DNA from 2 places in the Virgibacillus saliphilus genome. Region 1 is predicted to be linked to the other one. Evidence: predicted binding sites of a transcription regulator. Region 1 holds the regulator's gene; the other holds the start of a gene.
The links. Region 1 encodes NrdR, which represses ribonucleotide reductase genes. Its sites were predicted from a motif close to AACACNATATATNGTGTT; they were not measured.
Positions count from the first base shown of each region.

Region 1 (5,746 bases):
TCAACATGTAAAATAGGCGAATACCCTTGAATCATATTTATACATCCGCCAAATGAGGAACAATGGTCACATTGTTTGGATTGTGTCTTGTATTCATATAGTTTAATCAGACTTTTCTCCATTTCCAGTTGGGTTAATTGCGGATGTTTTGCTATAAAATCCTTAATTTCAGGGTCACTTAACACTTCCTGTTTAACTTTTGTATAATTTTCTTTGAAATGCTTATTTTCCTGCATCCATTTTCTCAATGTAGATTGTACTGGTTCCATATTATCATCCTTGGATGTGATTATTTTTGTTTCTGCTTGAATACTGACGTAGCATGGCAGCAACTTCTTCTTGCTCTTTTGTCGTGTCTATATTATTCGTATCTGGTTGTTGTTTACGATTCTTATTCTTTCTTTCTTTAAACCAATCCGGGACAACTTCATTTGATTCGGCTTTTCTATAGGTTGACTTGGATTTAGAAGCTGCACCTTTTTGATATCTATCTTTTTCTTTTTTGGCGAAAGCCATGGCTTCTTTCGCTGTTTTTAAATTAGCTCTGGACCAGTGACTTGCAATCTTCTCCAGATATGCTTTGGATAGCTTCATGTTTGACTGCAATAACACATAATGAATCAATACATTCATAACAGGAGAAGGCAGTCCTTGTGTTGTCATTACACCACGTATAACCCTCATATCCTGTTCAGAAGCATGGTTACCACTTGAGAGGTCTTCCAGTAATTGCTTCGGAGAGATTATTTCTAATTCGTGGATAAGCTGGTCCTCTTTTGTTTCAGGTTTCTTTGTTGTTTCATGTTGACTAGATACAGCCTTATTTTTTAATTGGATGGGTGTATCATTATATTTTTGTTTAAACAGATCATGACAGGCTGTTTTAAATTCTTCTGCGTCCAGCCTATTATCTGAAGTTAATGCCCATAATACACTTTTATCTATTTCATGCGCATATAAATCATACAATTGCATCATTTGAGAAATCAATTTTTTGTTTTCTGGTGTTAAGACTTTGCCCACAGGGATCATCCGCTGTTTTAACATCATTTCTATCCAGGAAAAGTCTGTTTTTTGCTCTGACGTCGCCGGCTTTTCTTCATTTGAAGATACTCCAACTGTCCCAAGGGAAGGCTCAAACGTTTGAAATACATCATGGAAAGATGCTGTTATATCTGTTCCGATCTGTCTTTTTGGTGTTGTTACGTAATGGTTCTTCAACTCTTTAAACTTAGCGTCACCAATATGATGAAATAAGAGCTGCGTAAGCATTGCATCCTTGAAAAAATCCTTTGGCGCAAATGGACTTTGCAACTCGTACGTGTACATATTGGTTGTTTCTGTATTTTGTTTATATGTTTTTAACAGTCCAATGGCTTCAAGCTTTAACCTTGCCTGGTAGATCTCATCCAATGGTATATTTAAATAATTCATTAATGTATGATGCGTTTGGGCTTCCCTTTCCCGTTGCAACTCCATGTCATGCAGAAGTGTTTGATATAACGTAACTGCGTGAGTACCAATAAGCGGTTGATACAAATGAGTTAATGATTTCCCGTAGTCAACAGGTAAATACGTTTTTAATACAACATAATATCCTTCCACAGGCAAAATTTTTCCAATAAAATGCATTATTCTTACTCTCCCTCTTTGTGGTACATCAGGATTTTTTATCTGCATTGATTAAATCCTTCAATTCATCGAGAAAGACACTGATATCTTTAAATTGACGATAGACAGAGGCGAAACGAACATATGCCACTTCATCAACTTTGGATAGCCTGTCCATCACCATTTCACCAATTTCATTGCTGTCCACTTCAGAAATACCGTCATTACGAAGTTCTTTTTCAACAGAAGAGGCTATTTCCTCCATTTTATCAAGGGGAATTGGACGTTTTTCACAGGCTCGGATTAAGCCCCGAACCAGCTTTTCCCTGCTAAATACTTGCCTATTCCCATCCTTTTTTACCACAATTAGGGGGACTTCTTCAATCCGTTCAAACGTCGTAAATCGAAAACCACAATTTTCGCATTCCCTTCGTCTGCGTATGGATTCCCCTTCTTCAATCGGACGTGAATCGAGCACTCTTGTATTTTTATTGTTGCAATTGGAACATCTCATTTCGCACGCCTCCGTTTTTCATTATTAACTCGTTTCTCTTGTCGTGATTAATGACAGATCTTTATTAATCCATTGATATAATTGTTGGATCACTTTTGTACTATAGCCGAAGTCAAAAGGAAGAACAGATTCCGTTGTCACAGAAAAGTCAATCGCTGTATAATACGGCCTAACCATAATCACTGTAGCAACAATAAATGCCTTCTTCCCCTTTTTCATAAGCACACTGATTTCACCGTGCTCTTTAGAAATGGAATTAATTTCATATCCATCAGAATGGATGAATAAATTCTCCAACATTTGCATTCCTGTATCTTTGGTTGTCTTATAATAATGTGTCTGAAGTGATGTATTCTCATGATTCTCGCTTGTTTCTGCGTGATTATTAAAATACGTATTAATTGTACTGCGAAATGACATTCTCTCCACCCCAAATCGAAGTTATCGTAATATGTATATTACTTTATTTTAACAGAACTTCCGAAAGAAGTCTTCCTATTCAAGGATATTGTATTCTACTTCCCCTATTTTAAATAGTTATTACCATATTCATGCAAGAATAATTCCTTCTGTAAATTTCAGGAAGTTGAACGAAACATACTGACAAAGCAAACCGATAGTGATGTGCCTCTTCTCCTTCAGACTTTTGTATCAAAATAATATATATATTCATAAAAGTTAGTTATTTAGATGGATTGTCCACTCTCTATTACCCTGCTATGCTTTTATTAAAGGACAAGCCCCTATTAGATCAAATTAGATAGGATACTCACTCTCTTTACCAAGAAAAAACATAGTTTAAATTATAAAACTAGTAGAGGGGGTGATCTCACGTTGTTCTAGTGCCACTGTTGCCAATGCTAGTAGGTTTTAAAACTAAAATCCTGAGGAGGCAAAAAATGAGTAACAGAAAAAGAATATGGTATGAAGAAGCTGGTCGAAAACTAGATCCAGGTTTAGTGGAACAATTACGTGTTAAAAGAAAACAAGATCCTTACGCAATCAGCAATACTGATGATATACCTGTCATTGTTTACGTTAACAAGAATTCGGACAAAGCTATAAGAGACGATCTCCTGAATACCTGTCAAAAAGATAGTCGCAGTAAATTAGACAAAGACTTACGATTCCACGGAACCGTTGGCGGGAAGTTAACGCCGCAAATGATCAAACAGATTAAGGATCATGAGGCAGTTGATCGGATATTCTATGACCGTGAAGTAACATGCTTTCTGGACATTGCAAGCAGACAAATCGGAGCTGTTGATGTACAAGAGCATCATGACTTTACCGGAAACGGTGTAACTGTTGCTGTCATTGATACTGGAATCTATCCCCATGCAGATTTAACGGAACCCGATAATAGAATTATTGCTTTTAAAGATTTTATTAACGATCAGAACGATCCTTACGATGATAATGGACACGGGACACACTGCGCGGGCGACGCAGCAGGAAATGCTAGTAAGTCAGATGGCTTATATATTGCTCCAGCATCTGAAGCTTCCGTTATTGGTGTGAAGGTTTTGGATAAGGATGGCGCGGGAAAACTATCAACCATCATTGAAGGAATTACGTGGTGTATGGAACACAAAGAAGAATATAATATTCAAATAATTTCTCTATCTCTGGGTGCTCAAGCATATGAATCGTATAGGGATGACCCGCTAGCACAGGTTGTACAAGAAGCATGGCATAACGGCATCGTCGTTTGTGCAGCGGCTGGTAACAATGGCCCGGAGCAGAAAACCATTAGTACACCTGCTATTAATCCGTTTATTATTACTGTTGGATCTACGTCTGACCAGAATACGGGTACGCGATCAGACGATCATATTGCAGATTATTCAAGCCGTGGTCCAACGATCGATTCATTGATTAAGCCGGATATCTATTCACCAGGGACAGACATCATTTCTCTGTTAGCACCAGAATCTGAGCTGGAACAACAGTTACCTGAACAAATCGTCGATGAACATTACCTGCAATTATCCGGTACGTCGATGGCCACACCCATATGTGCAGGCGTCATTGCACAAATGTTAGAAGCCAATCCAACCCTTAGCCCCAATGATGTAAAAAGTATCCTCCAGACAACGTCTCAACCAATGCTTAATGATATATGGGGATATATCGAGGCGCGAACAGCTGTAGAGATGGCGCTAGATTATGTCAACGACCACCAACAGCGTGTAGCTGAGTAAGACGATCAGAATGTTTGTTGTATAAATACTGCCCCACAGTTTATTCTGTGGGGTTAACCAAAGTAACGATGATAAAGTGTTTTAGCTTCTGTGATATCTTTCGTCCCATGAACGAGTGTACGACCATCTTGGAACATAACGAACCGCTGCTTATCCATGGTAAAAGAAAGAAGAAAATCATTTTGTTCCACTTTACCTCCCATTGTAGAAAGCATCTTGGCGATCCCCTGTAGATCACGATCTTCACGCTTTGATGGGCGAATCTGAACCGTATCCCTTCCGCATAAAACCGCCGTCTTGGTTTGATTTTCAAAAGTAAGAAAGGGATACGTTGCATTTGCACCACAAGAAGAGCAAGCTGCTTTTTTCATACTGGAAACATTCATCTTGGAATGATGATTTTTCCAAAGATCAAACGAAACTAACTTCCCACTAAGTGCCTCCCAATCTTCCGTAAGTATTTTTAAAGCTTCTGCTGTTTGATAGGCAACTACCATACTAGCAGCTGGACTAATAATTCCAGCAGTATCACACGTTAGCCCACCGATCGGTACATCCTCCATTAAACAGTGCAGACAGGGAGTTTTACCAGGAATAATTGTAAAGCTAATACCATAACTTGCAACACAGGATCCATAAATCCAAGGTATTGTATATTTTTGTGCTATATCATTTATTTGCATGCGAATATCAAAATTATCTGTAGCGTCTAGAATCAAATCAACGTTTTCTGCTAGTTTTTCAAATACTTGAGGCGTCACATCCAGAATATGGCTCTCGATTTCTACTTCTGAATTAATTTGCTGTAATCGCTCCTTAGCGGCAATGGCCTTTGGTACCCGATTTGCCGCATCCACCTCCACATAAAGCTGCTGCCGTTGCAAATTGCTCCATTCCACATAATCGCGATCCACGATTGTTATTTTCCCGACTCCTGCACGAACAAGGGATTCGCCACTTCCTGTTCCAAGTGCTCCAGCACCGATTAATAATACATGTTTTCTCTTTAGTTTTTGTTGACCCTGCTCACCAATTGGGGTGAACAGGGTCTGTCTGGAATAACGATCATTCATCAGACACTCATTCCTTCCATTGGACTACTTGCCGTTGCGGTTCGCTTTTTCGGGATTCTTCCTGCTTCATAAGCCAAACGTCCAGCTTCAATAGCGAGCTTCATCGCTTTTGCCATTTTGACCGGATCACTTGCCGCTGACACAGCAGTATTTAAAAGAACTGCATCCGCTCCAAGTTCCATTGCAAATGCAGCATCCGCAGGCGAACCGATTCCAGCGTCAACGATAACTGGAACTTTTGATTGTTCTATAATCAAGCTTAAGTTGAGTGGATTAATAATCCCTTGTCCGGATCCAATCGGAGAAGCACCTGGCATAATCGCATGTGCACCAAGCTCTTCCAG
Region 1 is NZ_JAGYHC010000001.1:1,873,379-1,879,124, reverse strand. Features, by position in the region: gene dnaI (primosomal protein DnaI) at 1-269, opposite strand, end outside; gene KFZ56_RS08990 (replication initiation and membrane attachment family protein) at 274-1,632, opposite strand; gene nrdR (transcriptional regulator NrdR) at 1,661-2,125, opposite strand; gene KFZ56_RS08980 (cytosolic protein) at 2,150-2,545, opposite strand; gene KFZ56_RS08975 (S8 family peptidase) at 3,025-4,329, shown strand; gene KFZ56_RS08970 (thiazole biosynthesis adenylyltransferase ThiF) at 4,383-5,402, opposite strand; gene KFZ56_RS08965 (thiazole synthase) at 5,402-5,746, opposite strand, start outside.

Region 2 (5,746 bases), 900 kb from region 1:
TTGAGAAACAAATTTAGCTATACACTATTTCAATTTGGAAAACTAGTAAAAAGCTTATCTCCATTTTTTCTTTATGTGTTGATTTAATGATCCCGTTCATTCTGATCACGAAAATATTCAAAAATAGGTTGTAGGTTGCTAATCGCCTCTTCCTCAATATCACTAATATTTACGATGGAATAATCCAGCAACATGATTAATGATTTTAGCTTCCTTTGCATTATACCTTCTTTCATCATGAAAGATGCAGCATCCGAATGAAATTGCATTTTTTCAACAAATTCCTTCAAAAATTCTAACGCCCCATAGGCAATTTCGGTTTCTGATTTAATTTGTATCAGTTGACTATCCAATTCAAACGCAAGGTCCCGGTACTTTTCCATGAATACACCTCTCCTTTTTAAAATGGTTGCTTTTCTACGCTGGTAATGTTTGCATAACCTTACATTCGTCTATTGGTTGATATATCAACCAAAAGGAGTAAAATATAACCCCATATGATGTAAGCAAATAGGGACGGGTTAAGCTTTATTCGTATGAAAGCTCATACTTTCCATGTTAAAACAATTTCACCTTCCTCTGCGATATATTTAATGTAAGTATAAACATGAATGGTTGTAATGTCAACCAAAAAACAAAAACTGTTTGCTATATAAACCAATATACAGTAAAATGAAGAAACAAATGAAAAAAAGAGGGTATACCATGGACTTTGGAAGCTATATAAGAGAAATAAGAAAAAGCAAAAATATTTCTTTAAGGGAAGCTGCTAGGCGATCTGAAATGTCGCATCCATACCTATCACAAATTGAGACGGGGAAAAACACAAAACCTACACCAACGATCATAAAGAAACTAGCTAAAGGCTTAAACGTTCCATACATGCAATTAATGGAAAAGGCAGGGTATGCCGACTATAGCTATGAGACGGTTGCTGAACGTTTGGTTACCATTGATCAGGTTAATAAAAGCCAGGATTTATATGCTTTGTTACATGATAATGAAGATCTGTACTATAACGAGTATTTATTAACGCATGATGATAAAAAGTTCTTACTACAAGTAATGGAAAGAACTTTTGGTTATCATCAATAAGAACATGATTTTACAGATGTAGTGCTTTTATCTTTAGTCACGCAGCTCTGGGGATTCTCCTCGGATTTGAAGCATTTAAGTATTATTATCGCCGTTCTGCTTAGTATTGCTATTGTCGTGCAAATCGTCTTTTATTTAAGGGATAAGTTAAGATTGTCAAAAATACCCACTAATTAAGCTCTAAAACAATAAATGTTACACAAATTTAGTTGAATCAATATCCATGTCTATTTTGAACAAAAAAAGCCCTTCGATATATAGCGCATAAAACCTGTTTGTCGAAGGGCTTTGAATCATTTTGGATTGTTATCTAAAACGTACGTTATTCATCTAAACGCGAGTCCATTTCGCATCCTTTTTTCAGGATTCACATAGCTTAATAAACACTTTCACACGTCCCGGGAGCCGGCTCATAATAGCAATGATTTTTATATTGTCCCGAAAAAGGTTGACCGTACCATGTTGGAGGGCATGGAGCATATGGATTGAAATACCAAAGGGCATATTTCGCCGGGTGTTCTCTCCAAAAATTCAAATTCTTTTCTGCTAATCTTTTCTCAGCATTTCGTGCTCGTTGATAAAATACATTCCCTTTTTGGACAGCTTCAAATGAATAATTTCCTCCTTGAACCTGATAAATGACATCCCGAATGGATCTTACATCGGCAAAGTCTAAACAATCTGCTATGCTACGATTAACAATGACATTTCCGACGTACATCATTCCTTGTTTTCCTTCGCCCTCGGCTTCCGCTCGCATCATTCTTGCCATTAAGGCAACGTCTGAATTATTGTATTGTACTCTTGGCATTTTCTCACCCCAAAAACAGTGTATGCAAACAGCCTATATAAGCGTGCGCCGTTTAAACGAACAAATGAAGGATGCGTTTATGATGAAAGCCCTGGAGAAACAAACTCATTGAGAAAGTAAGGAACAATGCTATTATGATGGGCTTTTCTTTCTTCTACAAACTGGCGAATCGCTGTAAAAAATGCCTCATCCAGTAATGGATATCTTACTGTTCGAACTTGATCGAAGATGGTGTTATGCTTAATCACTGTATCAACACTTGCGATTAATTGCGCCACAAGTTTTTGATTTGGTGTGATTCCCATAATATCTTTATAAATTTGCGCATCATCTTTTACATCTAACATATGGTAGGGCAGCTTCATGTCGATATGGACACCATCAACGAGGTTTTCTTCGTATAAGGTATCCAACTTTTGATAATACATGCCACACGTTGTTACAATTAGCTTTCCATCAAAACGGGCGCGCACTTCTTGCAATAGATCACGCACGTCATCGAATGGGTTAATCAGAAATTCACCGCCGCTGAACATAATAGCATCAAATAAAAACCCGCTTTTCTCCAAATAATCATACAAATCATCTGGGGTCTTATACGTCTTCGGTGTGTTCGCGACAATCTCATCATAATTGTGACAGCCGAAGCAATGAAGGGGACAGCCGGACAATGAATGAATCAATAAGGTCGTATGATTAGGTAAGTCGGTAAATGTCCGAATAAAGGTATTGTATAGTTTCATGGTGATGGGTTCACCGCTAATTAGCGGTGAACAACCTCCTTCAATGAGTCTTCATTTAATCGGTTCCTCATGGCCCAATCATGTCTTCGTGCTTTCGACCAGAAATTATATTTGCCTTCATAATACCCTTTATCATCTATCTGGATGTTGTTCCTGGAAATCATTTTCAAATAACCAATAACCCTACTGAACGTTGCAATGTCTTTAGATTCACAGACAGGGCAATGCTGAATACTTTTGGCATCTTTCGCAACAATTTTCTGGCCACAACTCATACAAGACGTAATGGTTGGAGTCAATGTAATATAATTAATCGGTTTTTCAAAAATATTATCCAAATAGGTTGCTATATTTTCGGGTTTTATTTTTTCCTCGAGGAAATGATGTAAGACACTACCGGATGTAGCATAGCCTTGGAATTCAGCACTGTTTTCCAGTTGTTCCAGGAAGTCTTCTTCTGAATAAGGTGTCATGCAGCCGCTGGTCAAGTATGGGTTTTCTCCTTCTCCTTGTACAAAGATATCCCGATTTCTGGCTTTTGCCCATTTCAGATCATGGCGTGCAAGTTTGATGGCGGCGTTTTCAGCAGGGGCATACTCAATTCCGCATGCCACTTTATCGCGCACGATAAATGCATTTACAATCTCTGTCATGTATTGCATCAATTCATGCGCAATCATTTTCCCATCTTTATCTTTGATTCCATCTTTATACCCCAAGTTGATGAGGCCTTCATGCATACCAGTAAGGGCGAACACATTAAAATAGTTTTTCAAGTTTTTATTAAAGGCGAAGAAAGTTGGGTATAATTCCTTGTTTTGTTCAATCCACTTCCTTTTTTCCATGTGTGCTTCCTGCATCACTTCCATGTACGCATGTATCTTATCTTTAACGAGATCCAAGTCATGTCCAAATTCCAAAAGCACTCGATTCATATTTAAATTAAGCACCTGCACCGCCCCGGTGGAACCTGTTGATGATCCAAAAACACCACCGCCGGCTTTAGATAATGTCTCCAAGTTGATTTGCAACCTGCAACAGAGGCTTCTGCTCACTTCCGGATCTTTGGCTTGAATGAGCGGATTTAACGCTTTGTAATAGGGATCTTCAAACGGCTTTCGTTTAAAGTTCTCAAAATATACGCCGCCCCAATGATACATTTTATCCAATAGCTCGATAAATAATGGGTTTTGGTAATTAAAATCATCGTCAATTTGCACGGTTAATAATGGGAAAGTAAACGGAATCCCTTCACTACCTGTTCCGTTTTTCATCACATCAATAATAGCTTGGTTGATACGGTCAAAGTAAGCTGCTGGAATATCCTGATATTGTATATTCCGTCCCTCGCCTCCGATAACGATATATTGATCCTTTATTTCTTCAGAAGGTTTCCCGAACTCTAATGTAATATTCGAAAAGCTGCTTTGAGCCCCAGATCGAAGCGGCATATTTAGTTCCCAGATAAGACTTTGAAACAGTTCGACGAGTTCTTCATCGGTGTACGTCATACCACGACTTTCCTCATCAAACAAATAAGAAGCAGCAATGGTTGATAGTTGTGCTAGCATGACTGCGCCTGAGACTTGTTGTGATATTAATGTAACCACATTACTAAAATGCCGTAATAATGTTGAAAATCGCTTCGTTGGCTTGGAAGAGATCATATTTTTTGCCAGTGATGGTATCCCTTTTGTAGCAATGTCCATACAGCTAATGGATACACAATACGGTGCAAGCTGCTTGTCATGTACGTAGACAATGCCCTCATCATATAATTCTTTTATTGTTGGTGGAAGAATATGGTGAAAAAGAAATTCCTCCTCTGCATGATTGGTTAAATTATGCCTTAACAGGGATAAGGAATAAACATAATTACTATTTTCATGCCTAAGGTAATCTGTTTGCTTGTTTTCTTGTTGCGATGTAAACTTGGCGATAATGTCGTTTGTTGATTGGAACATGCCCAAATCTCTCCTTTAAACGTATTACTATCTTTTTGCTAATCCAAATCACCTTAACACAACATATAGTATACGGCAGTGATGTTAGTCACTGTATATTGATTTTATAAGAAGGAGAGACGTTGGTAATGTTCCTTGTATAGGATCATTCTCGCTCTGCGTAAGCGAAGTGACATTTATTCAATAGATTTATTGCTTAATCCCTTGTATGGATAGATATAAGGAGTAGTTTCCAAAATGGAGTATTTCATGAAGAAAAAGATTCAATTGTTCTTGCGTGTTCACTTTCACTTTCATATGATAACATCCCTCTCCCGATACGCGGTGAGCTTCAACTATCTCTTTTCGTTCCTGAATAAAATGTAAAAATGGATCATGGTTTGCTGTTTTCATATAAATGATGACAAACGCTGTATAAGTCAATCCTAATTTCATTTCATCTATTATGATAGAGTACGCTTGAATGACACCACTTTCTTCCAGCTTTTTTATACGGTTTCCTACTGCTTGCCCCGTCATATGAATTTGTTCACCTAAGTCTTTCCATTGTATCCGCGAGTTTTCGGAAAGCAATTGCAGGATCTGAAAATCAATGTTATCAAGTTTCATAATAAATTCCTTTCGCCATGAAAATATTTGATATAAATGTGTTTCATCAACGTATCGATAGAAATCAATCTATGATTTATGATTATAGTGTAACAAAAATTCATAAATGAGGTGGAAAAATGCGTACAGCTTTAATCGTAGTCGATATCCAAAACGACTATTTTCCTAATGGAAAGATGGAGCTAAGCAACCCTGATAAGGCAGCCGCTAACGCTGTTCAAGTTATTGATTGGTTTAGAAAAAACAACAAAGATAATATTTTTCATGTTCAGCATATCGCAGGTAGTCCGGATTTAGGATTCTTCCTTCCAAATACAGCGGGCGCTGAAATACATGAAACGGTTCAGCCATTAGAACACGAAAATAAAATCGTAAAAAATTTCCCTAACAGCTTTTTGAAGACGGATTTAGAAAGCAGGTTAAGAGAAAAAGGTGTAGACAACGTAATCGTTGTAGGTATGATGACGCATATGTGTATTGATGCTACAGTTAGGGCTGCAGTTGATCTTGGTTTTGAAACGACA
Region 2 is NZ_JAGYHC010000001.1:976,134-981,879, forward strand. Features, by position in the region: gene KFZ56_RS04985 (hypothetical protein) at 84-383, opposite strand; gene KFZ56_RS04990 (helix-turn-helix domain-containing protein) at 706-1,095, shown strand; gene KFZ56_RS04995 (cell wall hydrolase) at 1,472-1,906, opposite strand; gene KFZ56_RS05000 (4Fe-4S cluster-binding domain-containing protein) at 1,984-2,649, opposite strand; gene nrdD (anaerobic ribonucleoside-triphosphate reductase) at 2,670-4,613, opposite strand; gene KFZ56_RS05010 (Lrp/AsnC family transcriptional regulator) at 4,803-5,222, opposite strand; gene KFZ56_RS05015 (cysteine hydrolase family protein) at 5,342-5,746, shown strand, end outside.
Region 2: a site for NrdR is predicted at 4,669-4,686, ahead of nrdD (anaerobic ribonucleoside-triphosphate reductase). Genes of this name have one in related genera too.